3 linked regions of the Magnetococcus sp. PR-3 genome follow. The protein of the gene in region 1 interacts with the protein of each later gene in a pairwise test. Links are inferred from orthologs where the notes say so. Each region holds a gene or a part of one and is shown on either strand. Other genes may lie near its edges.

Evidence for each region.
Region 2: the proteins of rho (region 1) and yhbY interact in binary tests that used the Escherichia coli proteins (3 or more experiments, as listed by UniProt). The link is inferred for Magnetococcus sp. PR-3 from one-to-one orthologs.
Region 3: the proteins of rho (region 1) and hfq interact in binary tests that used the Escherichia coli proteins (3 or more experiments, as listed by UniProt). The link is inferred for Magnetococcus sp. PR-3 from one-to-one orthologs.

Annotation. Positions count from the first base shown.
Region 1 is NZ_JBAHUQ010000043.1:7,357-17,934, reverse strand. The notes cover bases 6,740-9,673. They hold rho (transcription termination factor Rho), read right to left. Parts: upstream 8,867-9,673; coding sequence 7,613-8,866; downstream 6,740-7,612. Other genes in these bases: truD (tRNA pseudouridine(13) synthase TruD), read left to right, coding at 9,192-9,673; rpmE (50S ribosomal protein L31), read right to left, coding at 7,242-7,454; V5T57_RS18740 (methylated-DNA--[protein]-cysteine S-methyltransferase), read right to left, coding at 6,740-6,918. Also shown: V5T57_RS18775 (YggT family protein), read right to left, coding at 1-376; proC (pyrroline-5-carboxylate reductase), read right to left, coding at 400-1,215; V5T57_RS18765 (YggS family pyridoxal phosphate-dependent enzyme), read right to left, coding at 1,290-2,006; trxA (thioredoxin), read right to left, coding at 2,250-2,582; V5T57_RS18750 (TetR/AcrR family transcriptional regulator), read left to right, coding at 3,589-4,167; V5T57_RS18745 (MBL fold metallo-hydrolase), read left to right, coding at 4,323-5,372; more of V5T57_RS18740, read right to left, coding at 6,427-6,739; more of truD, read left to right, coding at 9,674-10,244; V5T57_RS18720 (ferredoxin--NADP reductase), read right to left, coding at 10,503-10,578. UniProt on the Escherichia coli protein: Facilitates transcription termination by a mechanism that involves Rho binding to the nascent RNA, activation of Rho's RNA-dependent ATPase activity, and release of the mRNA from the DNA template.
Region 2 is NZ_JBAHUQ010000003.1:197,524-208,044, forward strand. The notes cover bases 3,209-6,085. They hold yhbY (ribosome assembly RNA-binding protein YhbY), read right to left. Parts: upstream 4,869-6,085; coding sequence 4,548-4,868; downstream 3,209-4,547. Other genes in these bases: V5T57_RS03825 (IS110 family RNA-guided transposase), read left to right, coding at 3,209-3,780; V5T57_RS03830 (hypothetical protein), read right to left, coding at 4,230-4,544; V5T57_RS03840 (hypothetical protein), read left to right, coding at 5,180-5,413; V5T57_RS03845 (hypothetical protein), read left to right, coding at 5,596-5,883; V5T57_RS03850 (RNA-binding S4 domain-containing protein), read left to right, coding at 5,883-6,085. Also shown: V5T57_RS03805 (aspartate aminotransferase family protein), read left to right, coding at 1-559; V5T57_RS03810 (hypothetical protein), read right to left, coding at 563-1,189; V5T57_RS03815 (hypothetical protein), read left to right, coding at 1,734-2,384; V5T57_RS03820 (hypothetical protein), read right to left, coding at 2,381-2,647; more of V5T57_RS03825, read left to right, coding at 2,854-3,208; more of V5T57_RS03850, read left to right, coding at 6,086-6,278; V5T57_RS03855 (CHASE2 domain-containing protein), read right to left, coding at 6,749-8,821; V5T57_RS03860 (DUF7354 domain-containing protein), read right to left, coding at 9,012-9,956; V5T57_RS03865 (tetratricopeptide repeat protein), read right to left, coding at 10,181-10,521.
Region 3 is NZ_JBAHUQ010000006.1:24,251-34,833, reverse strand. Bases 4,563-7,501 are described here. They hold hfq (RNA chaperone Hfq), read right to left. Parts: upstream 6,195-7,501; coding sequence 5,931-6,194; downstream 4,563-5,930. Other genes in these bases: V5T57_RS05850 (YciK family oxidoreductase), read left to right, coding at 7,399-7,501; miaA (tRNA (adenosine(37)-N6)-dimethylallyltransferase MiaA), read right to left, coding at 6,420-7,400; hflX (GTPase HflX), read right to left, coding at 4,566-5,864. Outside these bases: groL (chaperonin GroEL), read right to left, coding at 58-1,713; co-chaperone GroES, read right to left, coding at 1,787-2,080; V5T57_RS05870 (SLC13 family permease), read right to left, coding at 2,595-3,962; more of V5T57_RS05850, read left to right, coding at 7,502-8,130; V5T57_RS05845 (hypothetical protein), read right to left, coding at 8,668-9,120; V5T57_RS05840 (Lcl domain-containing protein), read left to right, coding at 9,576-10,583. UniProt on the Escherichia coli protein: RNA chaperone that binds small regulatory RNA (sRNAs) and mRNAs to facilitate mRNA translational regulation in response to envelope stress, environmental stress and changes in metabolite concentrations.

The sequences.
Region 1 (10,578 bases):
ACAAATTAATCCCACCCCGTACCAGCAGCAGCAGCATATAGAAAACCACAATCAGATACACAAACTGGATCAGCTGCCCCAGTATGGCCATCATGGCTCCCCCTACATTACCGGAGGAGAAAAGGGCGTGTATCATGCTCTGCAGCATGTTGATGCCCAAAAAGGCCACGATGGGGGAAAAGTCGATACCCGCAATAGAGGGGATCATACGCCGCAGAGGACCCAATACCGGTTCGGTTACCCGTATCAGCAACTGAACGATGGGGTTATAGGGGTCTGGATTAACCCAGGAGATCAACACCCGAAAGAGAATAATCCAGGAGTAGATACCCAGAAAAAAGGTTAATAACTGACCGATAGAACTCATGATATCCATGGATATTTATTCCTTACACGTACTTACTTACCACTGAGTTCCTTGGAACGGCTCCAGGCAGCCTGTACCGCATCAATCAATGCACCACGCACACCATGACGTTCCAACACCCCCATCCCAGCAATGGTGGTACCACCGGGTGAGGTAACCCGGTTTTTTAAGACTCCCGGGTGTTCACCACTCTCCCGTAAAAGGGTGGCTGATCCCAGCAGGGTCTGTACCGCCAATTGATCAGCCAGATCCCGAGGCAGCCCACAGGAGACACCACCATCTGAGAGTGCTTCCGCCATCAAAAACACATATGCCGGCCCTGATCCAGACAGTGCTGTGACACCATCAATCAAGCTCTCCTGCTTCACCACAGCCACCTGCCCCACACTCTCTAGTACCGTTTTAGCCTGGGTAAGCTGAGCATCGGTCACATGGTCATTGGGGCAGAGTACCGTCACCCCCTCCCCCACCAAAGCCGGGGTATTAGGCATGGCACGAATGATCGGCTGTGGCCCATTGAGCGCATCCGCCATGGTATCCAGATCCATACCCGCTGCTATGGAGAGCACCACAGCCGTGGGGGGTAGGTGTTCCGCCACATCCGCCAACACGATGGGAACCAGGTTAGGCTTAACCGCGACCACAACCAAGTCAGCCCCCGTCACGGCATCGCGGTTTTGTGCATGACCCTGCAGACCAAATTTGGACTGTAGCGCCGTACGCTGGTCAGTATTAGGCTCGCCCACATGGAGGTTACGTCCAGGAAATTCTGCCTGACGTAGGCCCGCAAGGATGGCACTGGCCATATTACCGCCGCCTAGAAAGGCGATTTGAGGATGGGTGGACATATCTTTGACTCTCAACAGGCTATCAGAAATCCGTGGGCTATGAGCATAGCCTCTGTACGATCCGCTTTCCAGAATCAATCGGACGATAACGGTTCACGGGCACCAAACAGTGCGCTCCCCACCCGTACCATGGTCGCCCCTTCTTCAATGGCGACATGAAAATCGTGACTCATACCCATAGAGAGTTCATCCATATGAACACCGGGTAAGCGCATCTGTTTGACATGGGTGGCCAGGGTACGCAACGCACGGAAGTAGGGACGTACCTGTTCAGGATCTTCTGCAAAGGGTGGTACCGTCATCAACCCTTTTACCGTCACCCCTTGTAGCGGGGCAATGGCGGTGACCACCGCCTCCAGATCATCCGGTGCCATCCCACTTTTCTGTACCTCACCCCCCACATTGACCTGCAACAGTATCGGCATGTTCCGCTGCTCCTGGCCCATACGTTTATCTATCGCCTCAGCCAGCTCCAATGTATCTACGGTCTGCACCATATGAAACAAGCCGCCAATGTATTTGACCTTATTCTTCTGTAAAGGACCAATAAGATGCCACTGAGGGGTGGCCTCTGCAGGTATCTGAACCGCCGGCAGCTTCTCTCTGGCCTCCTGCACCCGGTTCTCTCCAAAGAGGAGATGGCCTGCCTGCAAAGCTTCTTCTATGGCTTGTGCTGGTTTACGTTTGGAGACCGCCATGAGCTGAATCTCCTGAGGGGAACGGCCCACGCGTTGACAGGCTGTGATGATACGCTCTTGTATCTGTTCCAAACGTTGGGTGATGGTTTCCATGGTCGTGAACCCGTTGGGGTAAATAGGAAAAAGGCCATGCTACAGGGTACACAGTATAAAAACACGGTACCATGATTGAGTCAGGATGAAACAAAGTGCTTGGATAAAAAAGGCTTGAAAAAAGTGTCACCTGATCACGGTGGATGTTGGACCTTTTTATGAAGGTACCGTTGTGTCCAGGTAGAATTAAAAAAAGGCTGGTCGAAATGACCAGCCTTTTTTTATACATCCAATGGGGATGACTTAGCCAGCCATGGCTTCATCTACCCACTCATACAGCTTGGATTTAGGCATGGCGCCAATCTTGGAAGCCTGGATCTGGCCACCTTTAAAAATCATCAAGGTGGGGATACCACGTACACCGAAGCGACCGGGAACGTTGGGGTTCTCATCAATGTTCAATTTGACCACTTTCAGGCTATCCGCCTTATCCTGAGCCAGCTGCTCCAGGAAAGGGGCAACCTGCTTACAGGGGCCACACCACTCGGCCCAGAAATCCACCAATACCGGCTTATCTTCTTGCAGAACGTCGGCTTCAAACTGGCTATCTGTGGTGCTCGTGACATTTTCGCTCATGATCTGGTCTGCTCCTCTTGCACATAAAGAGATATTGGCGCTACCACCTGGACCTTTTTTATAGGGGTCCACCGCTCAATGGCATACGCTGCTGTCCATGTTCCCACCTTAGGCATACCAAGGGGGCATATGTTCCAATTTCCTTAAAAAAAAGGAAATCCATTCTTCCATTTTCTACCCTACAAGCCACCATGGTGTGACATTGCATTCGTGCTACCGTAGGTTGCCTGCTTGCCGTTGTCAAGTTGCTCTCATTTGGCCTTTGACAATCCAGCGTCCAGTACCTATAGTTGCACATCCAAAATTTCTGTCTACGCGCGGTTAGCTCAGCCGGATAGAGTGTTGGCCTCCGAAGCCAAAGGTCAGAGGTTCGAATCCTCTACCGCGCGCCATTTATATCAAAGGCTTACGATTCACATCGTAAGCCTTTTTTGTTTCTAGCAATCAAATAGTAATCAGATGGTCGGAGGGGCATTCCAAAGCGTTGTACCCTTGGTGTCCTGCTATGCATTATCTGTCTGTTGCCTTCCGAACGACCTTTTTGAACACCCCAAAAGCATGACTTGCTCACTCTTGAGGACGGATCGGTTTACGCCTTCAGTGTGGGTCCACTCAACTAAAACTATCCCTAGATTTTTTAATGATGCGCCACCTGTACGCGCTTTTTCACGATTAGAGGTACCTGCTCTTTCCGCGCCACCACAGGCTTGCAGGTAAACAGGTAGAATGTGAACTCTTCCGCTCAGGGTGGGCCGTTTGGTCATGATTTGTCCTTCCTTCTTTTTTAGACATCCCCTTCTGTCTTATAACCACCCTGTTCTTGGTGACCTCTTGCCCAGGGACATTTCGGGACGAATCTGCATCCCTCATGGACAGGTAGATGCCATGGATATCTACCCCCTAAAAAACCCGCCCCTATATGACTATTTCACCCCGTTAGGAGGCTAAGATAGCGCTTACCTTTTTATGATTGACTGATCACTCAATCAGAGCTAAAGTCAGATCCATGGATACCTTAAAAGATAAAAAGACCCGCATTCTAGAAGCGGCCATCTACCTTTTTGCCAGAGATGGCTTCTGGAAAACCTCAACGGCCAGTATTGCCAAAGAGGCTCAGGTTGCCACCGGTACCCTATTTCATTACTTCAGCTCCAAAGATATCCTGATTGATGCAGTCTATATACGGCTTAAAAAAGATCTCTATGCCCATATTATGGCCAACTGGGACCCTAAAGCGCACCTAAGGGAAAAACTGCTACAAGCATGGACAGGTATGATCCTGTGGGCACAGAACAACCCCACACACTATGATCTCATGGAGCAACTACGTCTCTCAGAGCTGGTCTCCCAAGAGACACGTGAAGCCATGGCAGCTGAATTCACTGGCTTCTCCATGGATATGCAGATGGGTATAAAGGAGAAAATCATCTGCGACCTCCCCGTCACCTATCACCTAACCATGGCTGGCGCCCTTATTAATGCCACCATCACCTTCCTAAGAACACCAGAGGGAGAGGCTACAGAGACACAAACCACGATTGCACAAGGTTTTCATGTCTACTGGCAAGGCATCACTACCCATTAAACCGTGGGCTTTTTTTTAACCTTTTATGACTGACCAGTCAGTTAGCAGATAGAGCGATCACTATGGCCAAGCGATTGACCCTTTTACTCATCATAACCCTCATTTTAGTGGGTTGCACCTTGGTGCAAACCGAACCTTTTGGAGGTTTAGAACCCATGTCTGAACACACCCATACAAACCGTACAAGCCGCTATGAGGATGGCCAATTCATGAACACCATCCCCACGCCTCAGGGCCTGGAGAAAGGCCACTTCTGGTCAACCCTCTACCAGTGGATCTTTACCCGACCTGGCCGCCCCCCGACCCAACCCATTCCCGTTCATAAGCTCAGCACCCTTAAGGTAGACGATGGTCGTAGCCATATTACCTGGATGGGGCACTCTACCTTATTATTGGAGATGGATGGTCAAACTGTACTCATGGACCCTGTTTTCAGTAACCATGCTTCTCCCTTTGCATGGCTCCCCCCAAAAAGTTTTTTCCCTGAACTGCCCATCACCCTGGATACTGTGGAACACATTAATATCGTGGTGATCTCCCATGATCACTACGATCACCTGGATATGCAGAGCATAAAAAAACTTGGCCCCAAGGTGGATCACTTTGTGGTTCCATTGGGTGTGGGGGCCCACCTCCAACGCTGGGGGGTCCCTGAACAGAAAATTATCGAACGGGATTGGTGGCAGGAGACCACATTGGGGCCCCTGACCTTAACCGCAACACCGGCCCGCCACTTCTCTGGTCGTAGCCTGACAGGGGGTAATCAAACCCTATGGGCAAGCTGGGCCATACGTGGTCAATCAGAAAATATCTTCTTTAGTGGGGATAGCGGCTACTTTCCCGGTTTTAAAGAGATTGGTGACCGTCTTGGGCCGTTTGATCTCACCATGCTGGAGTGTGGTGCGTATAACCCAGGCTGGCCCAACGTACATATGTTTCCCGAACAGACCGCTCAGGCCCACCAAGATCTACGTGGAGAGGCGCTATTACCGATCCACTGGGGGCGATTCAACCTCTCACTCCATACCTGGAATGAACCCATTGAGCGGCTAAAAAAGGCGGCATCCCTCAAAGATCTTCAAATCATCACCCCCATGATTGGGCAACGATTCACCCTAACCGAAGCGTACCCCACTACATCTTGGTGGAAACATTTACAACCGATCCACCACCCTCAGGACCACGCACACGCTTCAGTACGCTAAACAAACCGTGAGGGTTCTAGCCGTTTCAACGGTTTGATACCACCTGAACATTGGGTCCATGCCATTCTCTACTGTCTGGGGCATGGGCCCAAACCCTTTGAAGTTAAAAAGACTATATTTCATACGCCTATAAAAGGTCCGTATGGATAACCTTGGCAGGGACAACCTATACCCAAAGGAGAGAATACACGCCATATCCTATCAACCCGTGCCACGGATATGGTCGGAGAATTCATACTGCAAACCGGCTTGTCACGGCCCCAAGTAACCCGCTAGATCCTCATATCCACTGGGATAACGAACCCTAAGCGTCAAGAGGTGACCCTGCGTAAGATTTGTAACCTCTCAAGTCTAGAATCTCTGTTTCAACACCAAGATATCAGGGTTTTCTACCTGAGCATCTCCGGGGCTGGTTGACCGGGACCAGTGGCACCGAATGACCGTAGACCCCCCCCTTAACAGTGCTCAGGCCCTATACCAATACAGCCCCAACACAGTATTTACTTACTCGTGGACAGGGTGCTATAGAAAGTGGACTGTTGGTTATGGGGTTTAAACACGTATACCTGTTCCAATCTGGCGACATTCATCCTATCTGCCCACGCAAAAACTCTTGCTTAGCAAACGCCTTATACAACCTCTCTACAACCCTGCCTGCCCTGCTACCGCTTGCACAGTTGGCCAAATTCATGGTCCATACAGCCTTTAAAGGATCCCCTCTGACCACATTGGAAACTAGGCGTAATCCCTTTTCAGCTCCATATGACGTGGCAGACAACTCAACCCAAGCAGAACCACCCCACCATAAAAGCAGGTGCTTTTTCTCGCACTCTCTACCCATACCATCCCTGCCCATTCAACATATCACCCTCAACACGTGTGACCCCTTTAACAGGGTGATGAACATTTAGCCCAAAAAACAGCCGAGCGTATGACATTTTTATGGTGTGGTTTAAGCTAGCAGCCCCAATAAAAACGGGCCAGAGGGTATCCTACCCCTCCGGCCCGAAAATGATATCTCGTACGTCACACCCAATAGGGTGGTTAACTCATATTATGAAGCCTGACGATAAGGAATACCCATATCACCAATCAGGGCACCTTCCAGACTAAGCAGTGTCCGCTTGGTCTGTAAACCACCATGGCCACTATACCCCCCCAGCTCCTTGGCACCAACCACACGATGACATGGGATAATTACAGGAATGGGGTTTTGACCTGCAGCAACACCAACCGCACGGGCAGAGCTGTTTAAACGCTTGGCCAGCTCCCCATAGGTCATGGTCTCACCAGGTCCAACCTTACTCATCTCCCGCCAAACTTTCTGTTGAAAGACGGTACCATCTGGACGAACGGTAAAGTCGACCGGACGAGGAGCGCGTTTAAAGTAGTCATCCAACCAACGGGTAACACGACGACACACTTCCGCATCTTCCTGAGGATCTGCCATGGAGTCCGGTAGTGACCAGGAGAGCGATACCAACGCCCCCTGACGGAGTTCCAACCACAACATGCCAACGGGCGAATCATAGGGCAAAAAAGACACAGGATTACCTCCCAGGTACTACCCCCTAAAAACCAGGGGTCAAACGTCCAGATGGACAAGTTTCAATGCACTTAGCCCTATTTATGTCAAGGGCCTAAATGCACTATAAAACTTAAAATCGGAAAAAGATATTGAATTCCAAAGAAAAAAATTTGTGATTCGTCATTTTATTGGTCATTAGGCAATAAAAAAACGTAGTTTTAGCTGCTCGCTAACCCATTGAAACCACCCAGGCCAAACACGCAAATCATTGTAATAAAAACAGAAAAAGCCCAGCACTAGTGGTGCTGGGCTTTTTTAGTACGTCTAGTAAGGCGTAGGTCTTATTTTTGAGCTTGATTACCGTACTTACGACGGAAACGCTCAACACGACCGGCAGTATCCACCAACTTGTGCTTACCAGTAAAGAACGGGTGGCACGCGGAGCAGACACCCAAAGTGATGTCGCCGCCGGTGGAGCGGGTCTTAATTTCGTTGGAGCAGCTGGCACACGTAAAAGTGGCCTCTTCATACTTGGGGTGGATGCCTTCTTTCATGGTGCTTCGTCCTTGCTGGCCCGACGGCTCTGTTCTTGAGTTACATGTTCATACCCCATGATCGCCATGACCATAGAGCTATTTTAACGCGTTTAAAGCAAAGCACCTGCCAACCTGTTGTAACCAGGCCCTCAGGCGTGCCGCCGACTCTGCTTCAATCAGCCGTTCATGCTTTCGAAAAATTCGCTATTATCCTTGGTCGCACGCAATTTGTCCAGGAGGAAACTCATGGAATCCAAAGGACCCATGGGGAGCAGAATGCGACGCAACACCCAAAGCTTGGAAAGCTCGTCCCGACCGGTCAGAAGCTCTTCCTTACGGGTGCCGGATTTGGCGATGTCAATGGCGGGGAAGGTACGCTTCTCCACCAACTTACGATCCAGGTGTACCTCCATGTTACCGGTACCCTTGAACTCTTCAAAGATCACTTCATCCATACGCGATCCGGTATCCACCAAAGCGGTGGCCAGAATGGTCAAAGAACCACCCTCTTCCACATTTCGTGCAGCACCAAAGAAACGCTTGGGACGTTGCAGGGCGTTGGCATCAATACCACCCGAGAGCACCTTACCTGAAGAAGGAGCTACGGTGTTGTAGGCACGCGCCAAACGGGTAATGGAGTCCAGAAGAATAACCACATCACGCTTATGCTCAACCAAGCGCTTGGCTTTTTCCAAGACCATTTCAGCAACTTGAACGTGGCGGGTTGCAGGCTCATCAAAGGTAGAAGAGACCACTTCACCCCGTACCGAACGCTTCATGTCGGTCACTTCTTCAGGGCGCTCATCAATCAGCAGTACCAACAGCACTGTCTCAGGATGATTTTCCGCAATGGAGTGGGCAATTTTCTGCATCAACATGGTTTTACCGGTACGGGGCTGGGCCACAATCAGGCCACGCTGACCTTTACCGATGGGAACCACCAGATCCAAAACCCGAGGTTCCAGATTGGATGACTCGTTCTCAATCTCCATCTGCAGCCGCTCATCTGGATAGAGCGGGGTGAGATTATCAAACAGAATCTTGTTTCGGGACTTCAGGGGATCTTCATAGTTGATACGTTCTACCCGCAGCAGGGCGAAGTAACGCTCGCTCTCCTTAGGAGCGCGAATCTGACCTTCAATCACATCACCGGTACGCAGGCCAAAACGGCGGATCTGCGAGGGGGAGACGTAGATATCATCAGGACCAGGCAGGTAGTTGGTATCGGGTGCACGCAGAAAGCCGAAGCCATCCTGCAGGACTTCCAAAACCCCTTCACCGTAAATCTGCCCGTTATTCTCGCTCTCGGTCTTCAGCAAAGCATAAATCAGCTCTTGCCGACGCATACCGCTGTAGTTTTCGATTTTCCGCTCCTCTGCCATTTCGGAGAGGTCGGCCGCTGTCATCGTTTTCAAGTCTTTGAGATTCATGAGAGTGCACGTAGGTCGTTTGGCGAAAGGGAGAGTAAGAAAAACGAATGGAGGACAAAAACCATGTCTGGCCTTTGTGCGCACATCCAAGATTATGCTAAATCATCTTTTAAGTGACGATTTTCAAGATCCATCTTGATTATCTAAAGCAGGGTTATAAAACATCAAAACCCAACATTCTTAAGGTTTACGCACCGAAAACAGCCCGCCGCTGCGGATTTTCAGGTGATTTTTGTAGGCCGGGGAAACGATACTGAGGTTTCAGTCGTGTCGGATTGCAGGAAAAACTACTTTTACTTCACTGGAAAGTCAAACGAAAAACCGCATGAATCGTGAAATTTCAGCCATTCAGCCACAACTGCCCAAACTCACGTCACACAAGGGGTTGGGGGGTTACCTTAAACAACAGCCAGCAGACTTCCATGTCGAGGAACTGCGACCCGACCCCTTAAGTGGGGATGGAGAGCACTGGATTTTACGTATTCAAAAGCAGGATTTAACGACAGACCAAGTCGCAGGATGGCTCTGTCGACGTTTTGGCGTACCCCGTAAAAACATCGGTTTTGCGGGACAAAAAGATCGGCACGCCATCACCATTCAAGATTTTTCCGTACACCTCCCTGGCAAGTCCCCCCCCAAAGGTTGGGACCAAGAGCTGCTGGAGGGGATCACCCTGCTTACACTCAACCGCGACCGACGCAAAATTAAACCCGGCATGCTCTCGGGCAACCGCTTTATCATTCGTCTGCGGGGGTGTGATGATACGCTCTCCATGGAACAGCGCCACACTCTGGCTGAACAGGCCCGGCAACGTATCTTAACCCAGGGGGCCCCCAACTATTTTGGCCCCCAGCGCTTTGGTCGGGATGGCGACAACTGGGATCAGGGCATAAAGCTCCTTAAAGCTGGGCGCAAACGCCGCAAGGGTAACCGTAACACCGAGGGGCTGCAGATCTCTGCTGTGCGTTCTGAGCTGTTTAACCGGGTTGTTGCGGCACGCTTACAGGCCAACCTATTCCAAACCCTGTTAGAGGGTGATGTGGTACAGCTGGCCGGTCGTACCGCTTCATTCCGGGTGGAAGATCTCTGCGCAGAACAACCCCGCTTTGATGCCAGGGAGATCCACCCCTCAGGCCCTCTCTTTGGTCAGGACCTGCTGGCACCCACCGGTGAAGCGGCCAAGTACGAAGAGCTGGTGGCACACGCAGAGGCCGATGTTATCGACCTATTGAACCGGTTTGGTATGAAGGGGGCTCGGCGGGCTATGCGCTTAATGCCACAGGATTTAACCCATAGCTGGGAGGGCGAAGATCTGGTGGCTACCTTCACCTTACCCCGAGGCTGCTTTGCCACCAGTGTCATGCGGGAGTATATGTAGGGCTTAAGGCGCCCCCAGGTAGGGGACAGGGGCACGTCAGCAATGTCTCTGGCCCTATCCCGTCAAACAGGAACCACCCTGCCACAGGGCCGGCCATACCCCATGCTGCCACTCAAGCAAGCGACACCTGAGGGTCGCCTCCTATTTTGAACCGCCGCCCACTTACAGGTCTGCTTTTGACGTCAAGGGTGGACCAACCATGCCTAGGCATGCTCAGGCATCGACCCAATCTGACCCCACACCGCCTGAACAGACCGCCTACCAATACTTCTCTGCATGCAAATTGCCGGGGTCTTTTTTGGATCCAGCATCATAGCCATGGTTATCAACCAAA
Region 2 (10,521 bases), on another replicon or contig:
CGTTACCCCTTTGGAGGTTTTGGATCATTGCTTAATCCCGGCTTCTCCCATGGCGACGTCCAGTATTGGCTTATTGCATTTGGGTGCTAACGGCCCTCTGCAAGGGGGGGAGATTACCCTGGTCTCCATGGCCCATGCGTCAGAGGTGGAGCAGTTGCGTACCTGTCGTCAACAACTGCCCTCGCGCAGTGCCCTGGCCCTGGCCTTAAGCCAGACCAGCCAATACCAGAGTTTGATGGCAAGCCGGGCGCAGCGGGCACAGCGCTATCTGGACCTACTCCGGCCCCGCAACAGGTTTAGCGTACCAACGGCACGTCAACACTGGAGTCGCTTTACACTGTGGATGACCGATCACCAGCAGGCTCAGGAGCTGTATACCTTTCTACACAGTGCACAGATTGGTTGTTGCCTGGGGCACCCGCTCCCTCCCCCACATGAAGGGGCTGGGTTACACCACTGGTACCAACATGCCTTGCAGGTTCCACTCTATGCAGCGCTAAAAGATGGGGACCAAAAGCGTATTATCAACCGTATTCACCGCTGGGTAGAGCGCGGGTAATCTCTACTTAAGACGCTGAACAAACTGCTCCATATTCTTCCACTTATCTCGATTATGGTTTTTCTCTTCATACATGTAACGCACCAAATGACCCATGACAGGATGATCCTCTTCCCACTGCATAAAGCTTATGGGGTCCTCTTGTAGTGCGGTACCCAGCTCTTGGACTTGATGGGTCATCCAGAGGGTACCCATGGCGATGCAGGTCACGATTAGTGGAATCAAGCTGGCATGTAGCTTTCGCTGTTGTATGAGACGGTGTTGCGCGCGGGCTTGCAGCTTTTGTGCAGTGATCACCCGCTCTTGTGATGCCAGAGGATCAGGTTCTTTCCACAGGTTGCCTGCATCAAATGCTTTGATATTGGCCCGGTGGGTCTCCTGAGCACGTTTTTGTCGTTGTGCCTTGCTTTCATAACGCATGACGACCTGTTGCAGACGGGCCAGACGCTTGGCTGCAAATTGCGCTAAACGGCTGGCATGTACTTTGGCAACCATCGCTTTACTTAACAGGCCAGATGCTGGCAAACGAAGATGTTGGCCCAAAATGGCAAATTTACGTTGTTCAACATGGGTCACACGCTGTTCAAACGCCTGTGCAATACGCTCCTTACGCTCTTTATTACTCATCATGGTTAACGCTCCTATGCACACCATTGAGCACAGGTAGGTTGGGTAAGAACCGCTATTGTGCCCATATGGCTAAAATGATTAAAAAAATATTCTTAAGGCTCTGATCAAAAATAGAGATCATTAACGCTCATCACCATGTAGGTATCTTTATGGTACTAATAGAACACTATCTTGTCAACACAAACAGGACTAGACCAAGTACTAGCAACATACTATATAATACCAAAGCATTACTTGTGAGTTTTTATTGCATGGGCATAATAATGATAATATACTGTATTTATGAGTATATTTCTTGATGCCATTGAACCTTATAAAATAGCTCCGCCCACACACAAAGAGTACCTTTTTTGTTCTGTTTTGGCTGCATATAAACCCTTCCACCCCTTCTGTTACAAAAATTTACCTCATTATTTTTCCTCTATATACTTTTTATAATTTTACGGTCAACACGCGCTCACTGTGAAGGTCTTGTTGTCTGCTCTTGACCATGTCATGGTGGCGGAAAGAAAGAGGTTCGTACACATTAAGGAGTGGTTACCCAATGGCTAAAATAGCGGACTATCCCATTGTCATTAAACAAAAAGGTGATCTGTTCTACCTACACCAACCTGAGCTGGGTATTCTACTGCAAGACCCAAACATCACCACACTCTACAGCCGCTACCAACAAGAGGCCGAAGCACGTTTGACCTGCTATCAAGCCCTGGCCATGGCAGCCCCCGAACCTGACACCCCCATGACCCGCAAACAGCAGAGGCGCAACCACTGGCAACGCCATGGGCTTCTGGCACTGGCTTTGTTAATACCGACCATTCTCTTGGCATCCACCCTCTATCAACTCCCCCGTCAGGTGGCCTTGTACCTACCCGAAGCCGCCCAACAGATGATCACCCTGGGCAAAGAGAGCCTAACCGAAACAGCCCATACCATTCGCACCATGCCACCTACGGAGCGTGAAGCCCTACGTCAGGAGGTTAGAGCAACCGTACAGGGTTTAGTCCCGGTGGTGGATGAGGTAACAGGGCTATTTCAAGAACATCTGTTTGCCTCGACAGCGGCTTTTACCCAAATGACCCCAGAAAAAGAGGAAGCACTACGCAAACGGGTTCGTGCAGTCGCCCGAGGTTTGGCCCCTGTGGTACAGGAGTTAAGACCGCTTTGTGAAGCAAAACCGCAGCCGAAGCACCCTTAGCCAGGTATTTCGGGAGGGGTATCTTCAGGCACCAGCCGAAAACCGGCGATCTCCCCACGGGATGAGATAAAATCGATTCGGTAGCGGTTACCCTCGGCATCCTCGGGCGGCTCGGTTTCACTCATGGGCCCCCCACAATGGCAAAGGCGCTCTCCACACAGCACCTTCCAGGTCTTGCGGGCGGCTTTAAAAGGGAGTGTACCATCCAGACTCTCCACCCAGGCCTCTGTACCATGTACACGGTTGATCAGTCGATATTTCATCGGATCCTTTGCCTGCCAAACATCCATAGGGGCCAACGACTTGCGCCCACGCCATACATAAGCACCTAAGCCCCCTCTTATAAGGGGGTCGGCTGGGTTAAAAACGATCTCTATCCCTGGAACTTGGCACAGGCACCTATAACATACCATGTCGGTATCTCTGTTAATCTGGTGTTGAGTATGAATCCAGAACAGGCGGTACCGACATGGCTAACGACATACTCAGTGTAGCCAAATTTGAACGATTTTTGGCCGGTTTTGAAAACAGTTTGGTCTACATCGGTCTGGATGTTCACAAGCAGAGTTGGCGTGTGGCACTACTCAGGCCAGATGGGGAGCTGACCGACCTGACCATGCCCCCGGAACCAACCACTCTGATCCAAATGCTGCAATCCCTGCCGGTGATGGTGGGCATGTTTGCCCAGGAGGCTGAACCAACCGGTTACGGTTTGGCCCGTGCACTTCAATCGGCAGGACTGCCCATCACCGTAGCTGCCCCAAGCCGTATTCCTCGACCTGTCGCTCCAACCCATAAAACCGACCGGCTTGATTGCCGTAAGCTGGCTGAATTCGCCGCTTCCGGTCTGCTACGTCCCATCGCCATCCCTTCCGAGCATGAAGAGGCATTCCGCACCTTGGTGCGACACCGTCATCAGCTGACCGATGGCCTGCGCCGCTGTAAACAGCGAATGCGTGGCCTGCTTTTAAGCAACAGCGCCATTGAACCTGAACATCTCGATCATTGGAGCAAAGCAGCCATTGAGCAGTTGCATCAACTTGAGCTTGCGGCTGCTACCCGCCAAACACTCAACAGCCACCTGCGGGAATGGGCCTTTCTCACTGAAGAACAGCAATCGATCGATAAACAGATCAAAGCCCAGGCTATAACTTGCGGTCAACAAAACCGCATCGAACGCTTGAAAACCGCTGATGGTGTCGGACATGTGGTCGCTGCCACATGTGCTGCCGAACTCTTCCACCCCGAACGATTTAGCCGTTCAGAACAGGTCACCGCCTATCAGGGGCTGGCTCCCATGGTTCGGGAGAGTGGCGGCAAGCATGACCGGGGACATCTACGCCCTGTTGGACAACAGCGTCTGCGTAGCCTATTAATCGAAGCCGCTTGGATCTGACGGGCCAAAGATGAACAAGCCAAAGCGTTTTATGATCGACTGGTCAGCCGTAGCTCCATAACGCAAAAGGCCATTGCAGCATTGGCTCGGAAACTTGCTATCAAGTTGTGGCGACTGAGTTTAGATCCTGCCACAGCCTGAACTTAAATTGGGTTGCGAGGGCTTTTTGGTCACCCCGGTGACGTCACAAAATGGCAACCCATTTCAAACAGGGTAGCGAATGGTACTTGGTGCGTTGCGCACGAAAAAGAAAAGGTTACTTCAACACCACATTCCCAACCGGGCTATTTTCCACAATCCCACAGCCCCATCAAAGGAATGTGTTGGGTTCCTGCGGGCTATGGAAGCGTGGAAAACAGCCCTGTGAGGATTCTGCGTGACAGAGATACCCATAAGAAAAAAGCCCTATGGAAAAATCCATAGAGCTTTTTTATTTGATCACAACAGGGTTACCCCCACCAGGTGACATCCGGGTCAATTCTGGGAGTAAAGGTTAGAGGTTGCTTACCAGCCTCTTCCATTTTATCCCCACCCTCATCCTCCTGGCGCTTGAGTAGTGCCTGACGCAACAGATAGTCAGCCATGTGCTGCACCCACTCATGCTGCTTCTCTTTAAGGGGCTTACCCGACAGTTGTTGCATCTGACGGGTAACCAGATCCACCCGAATTTTCTGTCCCTTATTCAGGGTCATGGTCAAAGCAATGGGAATACGCTCATCCCACTCAATTTCCGACTCGGTAATCCCGCGAAAACGCTCCTGCATGAATCAGTTGTCCTTCTTTTTCTTCTTTTTGGGCAGCTGAATACGACGATGCTCCGGCTCAGGATGCATGCGGTAAAGAATGGCCAAATGGCCAATCATACCCACAAACTCACTCTTGCTATCCTTGGCCAGATCTTTCGCCAGATCCTTCCGCTGCTCTTTAAAATCCAGAAAGCGCACCTTAATCAGTTCATGGATGAGTAGCGCCTCTTCAATGGCTGCTTGAACCGATTCAGTCACCCCCTCTTTTCCCACAAACACAACAGGTTTAAGGGAATGGGCAAGACCTTTAAGATGTTTGCGCTGAAAACCCGCAAGTGACACGTTCGTAAACTCCAATAAGCCAACCTGCCGCTCTTGGAGGGGATCTCATGGGTGCTTGTTCCCAAAAAAACCCTCAAAAGAGAGACATGGGCAATGTGATGTACCAGAACACCACGCTGCTCAACAGCATTATACTGTTGAAAATGAATATGTTAACCCACATAGAGGGCCAACGTTTTTAAACTAAAAAAGAGCGCGTACTCTCGCTCAATCTTTCATTTTAACCTATTTATGGTCATCTCACCACCATCACCCATGGAACCTGGACCTTGAGCCGATTATCATAGAGCGTACATGGAGGAGTATATGTGATGAATGAAGCCAAACCAGCCCGTCAACCAAAGATGTTACGTAAAAAAGCAGGGCGTAGCTATGGCCCCTGTGTCGCCTGTAAAGACGATAAGCTACCTTTTGCCTGGAATTGTAGTTGTGGTTTTATGATGTGCCAAACCTGTATGCAGGATAATCTCTGGGGTATGACCTGTAACAACCTTACCTGGACCTGCCCAGATTGTGGAAAAGAGAACAATTTTGGTAACCGCTAACGGTTATGGATGGATATCAACCAGCCATAACCTGTATGACGATGTGTCAACCATGCCAGCACATCCCTTTTTCCAAAGTGGAAACAGCAGGAAAGCCGGTATCCTTTACCTACCCAGGTTTGGGCCTACCTGCCTGTTGGGTTGATCTGTTTTGACATCGCATTTAATGAATGGAAATGATTATGCCTGATCTATCAGACCCCAGTGTCGTCGCGTGGATTATCATTGCTGTTAGTGCTGTTGCCGTGGTCGTTGGCGCCTTAAAGATCATCAGTAACGGTATTACCATGCTTTTATGGCTCATGCTGGCTGTTGGGGGGGTATTGGGGTTGGATTATGGGCTAAAAGCTGGAGATGGTGAGGTCACCAAAGGCCTACCAGAATCGGTTCAAACGGTCTTGGGCGAGGGTAGTACGCTGTCCAAACAGGCACTACAGGCCATCTGCCGTGAAGTGGAAAGCAAACCCTAATGAAAAACCATTTCACAGAAGAAAAACTGCGGGTCGATAAATGGTTGTGGGCTGCCCGTTTTTTTAAAACCCGTGCCATCGCCACCGATGCCGTTAATGGTGGCCATGTACACCTGAACGGACAACGGGTCAAACCCAGCCGTGTGGTCAAGGTGGGGGATGAACTAGAGATCACCAAAGGTCCCTACCGGTTTATGGTGACTGTTGAGGGACTTAATGATAAACGAGGCCCGGCCCCTGAGGCCCAAAAGCTCTACACCGAAAAGCCAGAGAGCCAAGAGGCCCGCCAGGAGATCTCCGCCCAAAAACGTGCCGAACGAAACAGCCGACCAGACTATGGCTCCACACGCCCCACCAAACGGGACCGACGTGCTCTGGATCGCTTAAAGTTCTAACCTCCCCAGTCAATACCCTTCTTTTGAGGGGGTATCATCCTTATACCCAAGCCTATTCTTATATTCTTACCAGACTAAGCTTTAGGGCAAACCTTGATAAACCACACTTAGGCATCCCCCCAAGATCCCCCCTTTTTAGTCACCTGCCCCCATGGATCGTACCATATGCCTAGGGTGCCTCTACCTGTAGACCAACCATCCACAACGGTGGAAAACGGATCCCTCCCATCAACCAAGAGGTCTCTCCCGCACGTCTCTCTTCTTAGCTTTCAAGATACGACCCCCTTTTACCCCTTGCTCACACACATGGATCTCACATTACGGTCGCCCACCAAAAAAAGGACGAACCTAGGGTGCTATGGGGAGAAATGGGTCGATGGAAGATCAACAACAGCTATGTTTCTTCTTAAAAAAAACATCTCCCTACAAAAAAGGGCGGCTCCAAAGAGCCGCCCTTTTGCATACTGCCTTTACCCTTTTGAGGTAAAGTTAAAGACACCATCCCAGTCATCCGGTGGTGGATTCTCCAAGTAGAGCTGACAACGGTCTACATAGGTACGGCTGGGACCATCATCTTCCACAATCTTCAGCGCCTTCTCAAACGCCTCAATCGCCATTTTAAAGTCCCGCCCCTTGTAGATATCCAAGGCTTTATAATAGGCCTCCAGCAGGTCTGCTTGGCGGTCTCTAAGCTGACCCTTGCGCTGTAACACCTCATAAATGGTAATGGGCTCTTTTTTACCCACCACTCGAACCGTATCCAACTCACGGCACTCCACGGTATCTTTCACATGTTCGTGGGTAAACTCAGAGATCATGGTATAGGTATTGTAGAACTTATTGGCACCTTCCAGACGTGCCGCTAAGTTTACGGCATCCCCCATAATGGTGTAGTCCATACGCTGCTTAGAGCCCATGTTCCCTACAACCATAGGACCCGTGTTCACACCCATCCGCACGTTAAGCAGGGGACGCCCCTCCTCCGTGAGCTGTTTGCGCATATCCACCATTAAGTTCTGCATATCAATGGAGGCATGGCAGGCCCGAATAGCATGATCAGGTTGATCCAGTGGCGCCCCCCAGAAGGCGATAATGGCATCCCCTTCAAACTTATCCACCGTGCCTTCCTGATCGGCGATGATATTACACATCTCTGTCAGGTATTCATTGAGCAGATGTACCAGCTCTTCCGGTGTCAGCTTCTCACTAATGGAGGAGAAGCCTGCGACATCTGAGAAGTAAGCGGTCATCTCACGCTGCTGACCACCCAACTGCAGCTTGCTGGGATCCTTAACCAAAATCTCTACCACCTTGGGTGACAGATAGTGGCCAAAGGTGTCCTTGATCATCGCCTTTTGATTACGCTCAGCCAGGTACTCCTTAAGGTTGATCACCAAATAGGAGACAAAGCCAGCCAAGAGCACATAGCTCATGGAGAAGACCACACCGTTACTAATATAGATCCACGTTGTAAAGCCAATGAACGTGGCAAACAGGGCTGCCACCAACACAGCCCGTAAAGCGGGATGCGCCAACCAGAAGTTTACATTAACCAAGATCAGCATAAACAGCAGTGCCGAGATCACCTCAGCCACCGTTGAGGCGGGGTGTAATGTTCCCTGGGCCATCAGTGTACTGATGGTATCGGCAATAATCTCGACCCCATAGACCATACCAACCGGTGTATCAAACCAGTCATGAGAGACCTCAGAGGTATCCCCCAACAGGACAATCTTATCTTTCACCAAGAAGGAATAATCTTCGTATTCATCCTCATCCAGCTCCAAAATCTCCATCGCGGAGATTCCTCTAACCTCACTAAGGAAGCGCGCACCCTGCTGGAGCTTGGGGAAATCGATGTAGAAGCTGTTGAACTGATCCAGCTGAATATTCAAATCACCAATGGTCAGTACGCGGGTCTTCTCATCAAAGCTTGGCTCAACCCCCTTGAACATGGCCAGAGCCTGTACGGCAAAAGGCCAACCATCCTCCTCCTTCATAATCTGAGGGAACAGATTTAAGCGAGAGAGCATGGTCACCAACGAACTGGAGGAGCTGATGTTGGTGTAGCCACTACGAGTGACCTCTTTGAGTACTGGGGTCGGATAGTTCAAACCGGTAAATTTGTTTTCCCGGTTAAACTGCCCTTGGGACACCACCAGGACATTTCCGACCTCTTTAAACACTTCAGCCGCAGGCTCGTCTTCCCCATACGAACTGGGAAAGTCCATCAATAAGTCGACTGCGACAACTTTCGCGCCGAGCTCTCGTAGGGTTGCGGTAATCTGGGCAATATCCGTACGACGCAGCGGAAAGCTTTTATACTCTTCAAAAAACTGTTCATCCGTATTAACGATGAAAATGTTGTCATTCAGCTTGGTCTGCTCAGGCGGACCATACTCCATACGAAGAATTTGTCGAAAAGAGAGGGTTTGGTCCTCAATAAATGAAAAAGGCTCCTTAACCTCCAATGGAATGACAATAAGGAACAGGACAATGGTGACCCAAATGTCCCACCGTTGGGAAAATGATTGTTTTTTCACCGTTCAAGCCTCTCGTTTGGGCTTTGGTTTATAAAATAGATGGTAGGTATCCCTACCATTTCCCAACCATAGCATAAGCTTGGGGGGTGGGTGCACCCAGTGCAGACAAAAAAACCCACTTGGCTTAGCTCCAAGTGGGTTTTTTTTCATTCACAACCGGGTGGCTACCGTTGGCAGCCGCTGGTTAAGCTTAGTCTTCCATCATCTGGTTGTAGATCAGGGCCTCTTTCATCTTCAGCTTCTTCAGCTTCAGATCGTGGTAGGCTTTGATCAGCAGAGGACGCATGTCATTGTCGTCTGGATAATCTGAAAAGTGCTTCTTGTAGTGCTCCATCGCAGCAACAGTCAGCCCTTTTTCATCCAGGAAGCTGGCCAGCACAAAGTCATCACCAGGGGCAGCAGCTTGGATGTCAGCAATGGTCTTCTTCAGCTTGGCATCTTCAGAGTCGCTCAGCCATACAACGGTGCTGGGCTTTTTGGGGCTGTAGAGTACATCAGCACCCTGCATGACACTGACTTGGTACTTATGCTTACCGGGTACCAGGGTCAGAGCATGGCTAACCATGGCCTCTTTGCTGTTGAAGGTACCAACAGACTTGCCATCTACCATCAGCTTGTAGCTAAACTCATCGCCCAAGTTCTCCCACACCAGTGTGGGGAAAGAAGCTGACAAGGTGAGCTTTTTAGCGGTGCGCAGCTTAACATCCTTCGGCGCGTTGGTCTTATGCACACCACGACGTACGGTGGTGTAACGCTGAGCCTTAGCAAAGCGGTTTTGCAAACCGGCCATTAAAGAAGCGCCAGCTTCACGAGGAGCTGCCAAGGTACCTGCCAGTGCCTTAGCACCCTCTTTAGAAACCTGTACCACAGTGTTGGCACCAACATCCTGGGCCTGACCTGTAGCTTGGTTTACCAGCATACCTTTGCCATCGGCACCGGTACGGATCTGGTAGTTCTCAAACAAGAACTTGGTGCGGCGTACTTTTTTCCACTTGGTACCGTTTTTACTGTACTCAACTTTACCTTTGGGCTGCATGAACATGGCAACGGGGGTCTTAGCCTCCACGGGCATACTCACCATCAGCATCGCAAAAGCGACCAATACGGCAAAAAAGGATAGGAATCTGGTTTTCATCGGTCAATGCTCCCTGATACGCGTAAGAATCTCTTTAAAGCTCCATCCTGGAGCGTGTGACTTAAGCCGGAAGTCCAGGGCAACCCCTGGAGCAGCTAAATAATCTACATAAAGAATAGAGGCATTTCTACATGCTTTTATTCCCTTAACTCTACTGGTTGGTGACCAAAACAGCAGAAAGGATGCATCTTTTTACACCCTTCTGCTGTTTTTATCACATTTTTTTAGCGACCAATGCTCATGAATGCCGACCAGATGTAAGGGTAACCCCACTGACCTGACTTCATCAGCTCAATTTGTGAGTCCCGTAAAGCCTGATGGGGGGTCATACCTTCACCCAGACGTTTGTATAGTCCGGTCATGAGTGCCTGGGTACCTGCATCACTCACTTCCCAAAGAGAAGCGATCACTTCCTGAGCACCCGCCTCCTGGAACGCACGACGCAGACCATAGACCCCTTCCCCTTCATGGATCTCACCCAACCCTGTTTCACAAGCAGATAAAACCGCCAACTGTGTACCCGTCAGGTTAAGGTCCAACACCTCCAGTGCGGTAAGAATACCAT
Region 3 (10,583 bases), on another replicon or contig:
AAGGGTCGGAGGCGTTTTAAATCCATCAAGATGATCCAGGTTGGATCGACAGCACACTTACATCATGCCGCCCATACCACCCATGCCACCCATGCCGCCCATGTCACCAGCAGGCATAGCAGGCTCATCCTTAGGCAGTTCAGCAACCATCGCTTCGGTGGTGATCATCAAACCAGCCACGGAAGAAGCGGACAGCAGTGCGTGACGCACAACCTTGGCAGGATCGATCACACCGCTGGCAACCATGTCGCCATACTCACCACTGGCAGCATTGTAGCCAAAGTTGGTCTCATCGGTCTCAACAACCTTGTTGATGACCACAGAACCCTCAGCACCGGCGTTACCAGCGATGATGCGCAGAGGCTCTTCCAGTGCGCGGGTTACGATGCTGATACCCACTTGCTGGTCGTTGTTGGCACCTTCCAGAGCAGCCAGCTTAGCACCACGGGCGCGCAGCAGAGCCACACCACCACCAGGAACAATGCCCTCTTCCACAGCAGCGCGGGTAGCGTGCAGCGCATCGTCAACACGATCCTTACGCTCTTTCACTTCAACTTCCGTTGCACCACCAACCTTGATCACAGCAACACCACCGGCCAGCTTGGCCAGACGCTCTTGCAGCTTCTCACGGTCGTAGTCGCTGGTGGTTTCGTCGATCTGAGCACGGATCTGGTTAACGCGGGCCTTGATGGCCTCAGCATCGCCAGCACCATCAACGATGGTGGTGTCTTCTTTGGTCACCACGATGGACTTGGCAGTACCCAGCATATCCAGGGTAACGCTCTCGAGCTTAACGCCAACATCTTCAGAAACCAGTACACCACCGGTCAGGGTAGCGAGATCTTCCATCATGGCTTTACGACGGTCACCAAAGCCAGGTGCTTTAACGGCACAGATTTTCAGGCCGCCACGCAGCTTGTTCACAACCAGCGTCGCCAGGGCTTCGCCCTCAACATCTTCGGCAATGATCATCAGGGGACGGGAAGACTGAACAGCACCTTCCAGAATTTGGATGATCTGCTGCAGGTTGGAGATTTTCTTCTCTACCAACAGAATCAGAGGATTTTCCATCTCGACCAGCATTTTGTCAGCGTTGGTGACAAAGTAGGGAGAGAGGTAACCACGGTCAAACTGCATACCTTCAACAACGTCCAGGGTGGTCTCGAGACCTTTGGCTTCCTCGACGGTGATCACACCCTCTTTACCAACCTTGTCCATGGCTTCAGCGATCATATCGCCAACCACTTGGTCGGAGTTGGCGGAGATGGTACCAACCTGGGAGATTTCCTGGCTGTTGGTCACTTCGCGGGAGATACCCTGCAGACCTTCGATCACAGCTTCAACCGCTAAGTCGATGCCGCGCTTCAGATCCATGGGGTTCATGCCAGCGGCAACGGCCTTCATACCTTCACGGATCAGAGCCTGGGCCAGTACGGTTGCGGTGGTGGTGCCGTCACCAGCAACATCAGCGGTCTTAGAGGAGACCTCACGCACCATCTGTGCACCCATGTTCTCGAACTTATCTTCCAGTTCGATCTCTTTGGCAACAGAAACGCCGTCCTTGGTCATACGGGGGGCGCCCCAGGACTTGTCCAGAACCACATTACGGCCCTTAGGACCCAGGGTTACTTTAACAGCGTTAGCCAGGATGTTTACACCATCCAGCATTTTGGCGCGGGCGGATTCGCCGAACATTACTTCTTTGGCAGCCATGTTATGCTTCCTCTTACCTATTTAAATGCGCAAAGCGCGTTTCTTTATTTTATGGTCAAAGTGGAATGGGAAATTAACCCAAGATACCCACGATGTCGGACTCACGCATGATCAGCAGATCAACACCATCGATGCGCACTTCAGTGCCACCGTACTTAGAGAACAGTACAGTGTCGCCCACTTTTACTTCCAGAGGACGCACGTTGCCGGCATCACTCACAGCACCTGCACCAACGGCTACAACTTCACCCTGTACAGGCTTCTCTTGAGCGGTGTCAGGAATGATGATACCACCAGCAGTTTTAGCGTCAGACTCGGTACGCTTTACAACAACACGGTCATGCAGCGGACGAAAATTGATCGACATGGGATTGCCTCCGAAAGATCCTGTTTAACATCTATGTGATCGGTCTAAATAGACCGGTTTCGATATCGTATTGGTGCATATGTGGGGTCGACCATGGGGGATTGCAACCCCAGCCGAGAAAAAAAAATCAAAAACAGTGATTTTTTTCCGCGCCTCACACCTGAACCCCTTCAACGCGAAGGCGGTACTCTATAGGAGGCCTCACAAAATGTCCATCCATCCCAGTGAGGATTTTTAAAGCTTTTTGCCCAAACACCATGACCACCCCCCCCAGCGTTCCTATGACCGATGAAGAATGGATGGCGGATCGGGCTCTCCCGCATGGACACAGCAGCAACCACCGACAGGCTTTATCGGGGGATTCCACCATTTTCACACCCATTTTTTTTCATTGTCGGGCGTAGATCCATAGGTTGAGAAACAAACAGCCCATAGAAAAGGGGAAAGAGGCTGAGACCAAAGCGCGCGACGCAGGATATCTTTTCTCATCCGCAGCCAGATCGTCGGTTCGGTTTTACAGAGCACCGAGGAGCATCCACCAAAGGATATCTAAAGGTACAAGCAGCAGCAGTGTCAGCAGTGCCAATAGAAAGGTCATCTTGATCAGATCCTTAAAAGGAATACGACCCAACTGCGCCGCCACCACCAACGGTGGGGCTTGATAAGGCAGGATGGTGGTAGAGTACCCCAGCACCTGGATCATCAACAGGGTATGAAGCTCCAAGCCGGATGCCTCGGCCAACGGCTGAGCCAGGGGGCTCATTACAGCCGGTAAACCTGGCTGTGTGGTCAATAGACTCATAAACACCGAGCCCAAAGAGAGGTTGGTCCAGTTCACCACAGGGGCATCTTCACTCAAGGGTAAGAAAGCCAAAACCTTTTCGGCCATTAAATGACCCAAACCGGTCTCGGCCACCACCGCCCCCATACCAATAATACCTGCGACATAGAGCAGAGGAGAGAGGTTGAACTGGCTAATGGTACGCCCCTCCACCAAACGGGCACCCGGCAACAGACAAAAAACCGCCACACCCAACCCGACCCAGGCTGGGGAAATGCCGTGTGCAAAATCCGTTACCCACAACACAATGGCCAGGGTCAGCAGCAGGGCCAAACGTAGCTCAGACGTTGTATAGGGTACGCGCTCTGTCTGACTGGCCATCACCGGCAGGGTGGGTTTGTCATGGTAAAAATAGGTGATCAACCCTGTGATCAGCAGGCTTTTGCCCAAACCGAGCAGTGGGAAGTGCAACAGCAGATAACCACCATAGGAGGGTGACCAGCTATAAAGAGATTCGGCCGCCCCGACCATAACCATATTGGGAACATTGGCAGGTAGAATACCAAAACCCGGGAAAAAGCTCCCCATCGCCCCCGCCAACAGAATACCAATATACCCCCGCGAGCCCACTGCATAGCCCATCTGCTGCGCTAAACGCTGCATGAGAGGCACAATCAGTACAGCACGACCCATGGAAGAGGGCATGAGAAAGGCCAACACCATACCAAAGATAACAATGGCCGCGATCAACCCCCCATATTGGGCCGGCGCATGGTGGGCCAGTTTATGGGCCAAACGGGTATCCAAGCCGGTATGTTTCATGGCGGCCCCGATAATGATACCGGCAAAGACCAACCAAAAGGCTGAGGTCAAAAAACCAGAGAAGACCATAGCCGGTGCTGCAATACCGCTAAGAATGGCCAATAGAAAGAAAATTAGTGCGGTTAAATGTTCTGGAATCGCACCGGAAGCCCAGCCACTTATGGCAAAAAGCACAATGGCCAATGCCCCATTGAGTAGGGTGGTCTCAAAGGGTTGTAGAGTCACGATCAACAGCGCCAGGAGCGCACCAAGGGCAAAGACGAGTTTAGAGATGGGCACAAGCATGCTCCCAAAGAGATGATCGAATAGAACCTTGGACACCAGACCTGTAGAACCTGTTCAAAAACGGCTGCTGTTTAAAAGAAAGGATCCCCCCACAGCACTACAGGAGCCGCGATCAACGGATATGAGGTCACAAACCAGCTAGGAAGCAAAACGGTGGGAAACAGGGGATGAGATCAAGCGATGTCCCGATCTCTTGCGATGCGGAAGGGTACCTCTAATCTGTTGAGCCAACCCTTGCACACAGTGGCAGGAGCAAGGGCCAACGCTAAACAGTTTTACGACCAAACAAGCCCTCTCATGCTGACCATGATCAAGCTTTGGGCTAAGCCTGCCATACCCTAAACGCACCCATTGGGGTGGGCTTGTAACCAGCAGGGGTACTGTATCTACAGTCAAATGAAAAGATTGTACGATCTAGATCCGCCCCCAACCTCACCACACCGTGCGTGGGGGCGTTATCCAAGACCCCCATAGGGGGAAACACCCATGAGGATAACTGGGGGTCTGTGGGCATACCTGCCCAAACGGGGTGTGATCCCTGGTAACCTAGAGACTTCACCTACCCCAGGTCGATGAAGCTCTGGTTCCATAAAGGGATTAATCCAGCGCTTTAAACCGAACCTTGGCGCCCGCTTTTTCCGCTTCACCCTGTAAACGCCCTAAGACGGAAGGTGCCATCTCTACGGTTAAAAAGGTGGATTCATCATTCATACGGGTCTCCATAACCGAGGCTTCGGCATGGAACTTCGCCAACCAACGTCCATCGGAGACCGGCAAGGTGACCTGATAGCGCACCATGGCCCGTCCCACCGCCGCCCGTAAGGTGGTGAGTAGCTCATGAACCCCCTCACCAGTTTGGGCTGAGATACCAATGGTATCCTCCCGAGCCAGCTCCCGCTCCAGCACCCCACGGCTCTCCAGCATATCCACTTTGTTGTACACTGTGATGGTACGCGTGTGCTGAATATCCAGCTCTTGCAACACCTCTTCAACCGAATCCACATAGTTTTCCCACTCAGGATCCGACAAATCCACCACATGCAGCAACAGATCAGCGCTGATCACCTCTTCCAGGGTGGCCTTAAAGGCGGCCACCAACTGGTGGGGCAGTTGGCGGATAAAACCCACGGTGTCGGATAATAAAACCCGCCCTCCTTCTGGCAGATCCACCGCACGCATGGTGGGGTCCAGCGTGGCAAATAGCTTATCCTCCGCCATCACACCCGCATTGGTTACCAGGTTGAACAGGGTGGATTTACCCGCGTTGGTATAGCCCACCAAGGCCACAGTATAGAGGGGAATTTCCTTACGGGGTTGGCGCTGTAAAGCACGGGTACGCTCAACCTCCTCCAACTGTTTTTTTAACTTATGAATGCGGTTACGGATCAGACGACGGTCAACCTCAATCTGTCGTTCACCCGGACCACCACGTAGACCGACCCCACCACGTTGACGCTCCAGGTGGGTCCAGGAACGAACCAACCGGGATTGCTGATACATTAACGAAGCCAGCTCAACCTGCATGGTCCCTTCCCGCGTACGGGCACGGGCCGCAAAAATCTCCAGGATCAAACCGGTTCGGTCCACCACCTTGACGTTAAGATGCTTCTCAAGGTTACGCTGCTGGATCGGCGTTAAGGCATGGTTGACCACCGCCACATCGATCTCATTGATCTTAATCTGGTGGGCCAACTCTTCAACCTGCCCGGAACCAAAATAGGTCGACGGAACCACCTTCTGTAAAGAGAGCAGCTGTGCGGTGTGAATGTCCAAACCAGCGGTGGTAGAAAGATGCACCAGTTCATCCAGCAGGCGCTGGGAGGCATCGCGGGTGATCTTGGGCTCCAGAGCTTGGAGCAGTATGGCCCGATCAGGGGCTTGATGGGTATCAAGCATGGGCATAAAGGCCAAGGCGCTCCATGTGGAGCGCCTTGTTCACATCAACTAAAAAACGCAAATCGTTTATTCCTTACTATCTTTACGCTCAGGACGCTCATCCCGCTCATCACCGGTATGGATGTTGCGCGAGGGCATCACTGTGGAAATGGCATGTTTAAAGACCAACTGTGTGACACTGTTTTTCAGCAACAGGCAGTAGTTGTCAAAGGAGGTGATCATCCCTTGCAGCTTAATACCGTTGACCAAAAAGACCGTGACCGGCACTTTTTCCCGGCGTAGGGTATTCAAAAACGGATCCTGTACATTGTGTCCGGCATGGCTGCCCATGGTCCACTCTCCCTATCATCATTCTCGTTATAAGTCCGGCATCGGGTGCGGATCATCCGTCCCAGCTCATCAATGGGTTCAACCCAGCGTATGAGGACCAAAGGCCTATGTCCGGCAAAAAAACAAATCATTCTTGCACAAGCGACCGAAAGAGGTCTGTCAATTCTTTTTTGGCCACCCTACGAATTTTTAAACGGTCATAGGGTGGTACTCAACCAAAAAACGTTATTTTTTCAGAAAAAAATGCAAAAAAGCTTCAACTGTGGTTAAAGCAGCCTGTTTTGCCCCGTTTGGCTCTAACCAATGCAGCCCGGGTTCACCATTTAACCACGTGGTTTGACGTTTGGCATAGCGGCGACTGTCCTGTTGGCCAAGCTCCACGGCACGGGCCAAATCATACTGACCATCCAGATAACCCATCAATGCGCGGTAACCCACCGCACGCATGGCAGGCAGATCTTTATGGTAGCCTTGTGCTCGCAGGGTCTGGACCTCTTCCAAAAATCCTTCGCTTACCATCTGTTCAAAACGTTGGTTAATGCGCGCATACAGGGTTGCCCGTGGCCACTGGATGGCCAATTTGCAGATCGCCAGTGCAGGACCTTCAGGTTTTTGTTCCCGGCTCAGTCGTTGCCAATGGGATAAAGCGGTACCACTGGCTGTATAGACCGACAACCCCCGGATAATACGCTGACGGTCCCGTGGCTCCACCCGGCCAGCCCATTCAGGATCAACCTGTTTAAGCTGTGCATAACATGCGGCCAAACCTTCCTCTGTCTCCGATTTGGCATTAAGCTCGGTCAAGAGAGCGGGCTCTACTTCTGGGATATACGCAATACCCTGCTCTACGGCCCGAAAATAAAAACCGGTGCCGCCCACCAAAGCAGGAATAACCCCCCGCCGGTGGCAATCTTCAATGATCTCTATGGCTGCCCGACGAAAACGCCCCGCAGAAAAAGGATCATCCGGTGTCGTAATATCCATTAAATGGTGGGGAACCGCGTTCCGTTCTTGCATTGTGGGCTTGGCCGAACCAATATCCATTCCCTTGTAGACCTGAACCGAATCGGCGTTTACGATCTCCAAAGGGAAATGCTCGGCCAGATGCAGGGCCAGCCCGGTCTTACCCGACGCGGTAGGGCCCATTACATAAAGCACCGGAATGGCCGCAGGGTCATCGCTATTTATAGAGGATTGATCAACCATGTTGCTTGAAAACCGTATTGCGCTGGTAACCGGTGCAGGTGCCGGTATTGGTAAGGCCATTGCCATGGGTTTTGCGGCCCAGGGCGCCACCGTACTGCTACTGGGTCGGACCCAGGAGAAGTTGGAAAAAGTCTATGATGCCATTACCGAGGCCGGGGGCAAAGCTACCATCGTACCTCTGGATCTGGAAAATGGCATGGGGGCGATTCCTGAACTGGTTAAAAATACCCACGCACGCTATGGAAAACTGGACATTTTAGTGAACAACGCCGGGCTTTTGGGTACCTTGGCACCCATGGAGTTTTATAAGCCTGAAGAGTGGGAACAGGTGATGCGGGTTAATGTGACGGCACCCTTTTTTCTCACCCGTGAATTTATGCCCCTACTCAAATTGAGTGATGATGCTTCTGTCATCAACGTCAGTTCCAGTGTCGGGCATGAGGGACGTGCCTTCTGGGGTGCCTATGCTGCCTCCAAAGCGGCTCTGGTTAACATGACAGAGACCTGGGCCCAGGAGTTGGAAAAATCCAGTGTCCGCATGAACAGTGTCAACCCTGGCGGTACAGCCACCACCATGCGGGCTGAGGCTTTTCCTGGTGAAGATAAAAATACGCTTCCCGTACCGGAGGCGATCTTCCCGGTCTTTCTCTATCTGGCCAGCACACACAGCAAAGATGTACGTGGTCAGCACCTGAAAGCCCGTGACTGGATGGATTGGACATCCGCATAATCACCTGTTTGATCGGTGGCACCTGGTGGCGATAAAACACCAACTGTCGTGACCTGGTGCCCCTGATCAACCGGGCCCTTGCCCCACCAACAGGCCCGTTAAGATCTCGGCACATGCGCAGAACTGCTTCTCCTATTCCCTAACGGATCTCAGGCCCCAACACTACTTTTATGTTGGCCTATAACCCCCACAATTCATACCGTTCCAGCTCTCCCCCCTGTGGGATCCCCTCATCATCAGCAACAGGCACCCGACAGGCATGATGGTACATAGGTTGGCTCTACAAACAGGGTCGGCAGGGCATGCCAAGCGATCACACGCCATGTATTAAGGAAAGTAGAGAAAAGGATGATCAAGCATGTTCGGTCTGGGGCTTGTATCATCAATAGGGTATCGGCGGAAAGAACCCTAGGTGGTTTAGGCTCATACTGGGGGCCACCCCAACCTAGCTCTGTCACAGAACCGGGGCAGGTAAGTTGAGAGACCTCTAACGAGGATATCTCGGTGGCAATCTCTCACAGGCAGGGACAAAGCGGTTTAAGGTTGAACCGACTCCCGAACTTTCTCGGCCGTTAAATCCTCAACCATATGCAGTTCGTGGATTTCACTTTTAGTCTCACTAATGACACGATCATAGAGTGCCTGAATTTTAGGATCCACCTCTTGCTGCTCTTCCACACGCATACGGTAGAGCGTCATTTTATTGAGAAAATTGTGTAGGATATGGTGAACTGCCCCCAAAGTTGCCTGATAAAGCTGGGCTTTTTCCTGCTCTTTTTTCTCAATGGCCATGGCATCCATACGGATCAGAATAAACAGCATAAAGCTGGTCAGCACCACATAGATCCAGCCTTTAAAGGTCTGCACCAAACCCATAAATTGTGGGTCACTTACCAACATTTCCAAGACCCGATCAGACACAAAAATCCATAACACCCCAAATAGGGCATAGTAGAGTGTAATGCGATAGTAGACCGGTAGGCGTTGCATGCGCTTGCTCCTGGTATCATCAAACCCAATTGGCAAAATGATCTCTTTGACATCACCAAAGATAATGATAATTAAGTGGCCGAAATAAGGAAAGGCGTTACACAGGTCACCAAAAAAAGGGAAAATAGTCCTTCTTTGGTGACCTGTCACTCTGCGTTTTTCATGCAGAAACATCCGGGGAGGCTAATTTTGAGAGTAGCGTAAAACGACAAAGTTTCAAAGAAGAATGATTTTCATCTACAAATAGAAGGTTGGCATTTCTTTAATCCATACCATTCACCATGATGCCATGGTGATCCCTTTAAATCTGCGACCCACAACGATAGTTGTGGTGATTCTATCCCTATGGGTAAAACTGTGTAAAGTTAGGTCAAACAGGCCATCCGATGACTAAGAAGCCATTCAGCTCTTTACCTAAGAGTCATGGGAACCCCCTATCCAGGAGCATAGAAGTGATGGTCAACAGCGCACCAAACCACATGATATGGCAGGTTGTCATCTTACTCTTGCCGCTGAGTATGGCGTCCGCAGCCATGGTGGATAGTGGTCAGGTCGCCTGTTACAACAATCGGGGGGAGATCGCCTGTGCCGATCCAGATGAACCTTTTTTTGGGCAGGATGGCAACTACCACAGCCAACAACCCAGCTACCAAGATCTTGGGGACGGCACAATCTTCGATCAACAGACGGGCTTGATGTGGTCTAAAGGGGTGAACCGCCATAAAGTCTCCTTAGCTCAAGCTCACCATATGGCCCAGCAGATGAACTTGGGGGGACATAAGGATTGGCGGGTTCCCAATATTAAAGAGCTCTACTCATTGATTGATTTCCGGGGGTATACCGGTTTTTCCCACCCCAGACAGCGGGGTGGCATGGGCTTTGGGCGTCATCGCCAAACCCAAAAACCCGATTTACGCCAAGTACCCCATAATGCCATACCCTTCATCAATACGGATTACTTTGATTTCCGCTACGGCAATACCCAAATAGGGGAACGTTATATTGATGGCCAGTGGCTCTCCCGCACCGAGTATGTTGGCACCACCATGGGGGGTAACCGCACCCTGTTTGGGGTGAACTTTGCGGATGGACGTATCAAAGGCTATGGATTTTACCGTCCCCATGGGCCACGGGTTGCCAAAACCTTTTATGTACGCTTTGTACGGGGCCCCCGCTATGGGCACCACGATTTTGAGAACCATGGCGATGGTACCATAACCGACCATAAAACCGGGCTGATGTGGGCGCAGCAGGACAGTAAACGGGGCATGAACTGGCAAGCTGCCCTAGCCTATGCCCAAAACAGCATATTGGCCGGTTATGAGGATTGGCGTTTACCCAACGCCAAAGAGCTGCAATATCTGGTGGATTATACCCGTGCACCGGATGTCACCAACTCCGCAGCCATTGACCCTGTTTTTGAGACCTCCACCCTGATCAACGAGGCAGGGGAGAGTGATTAT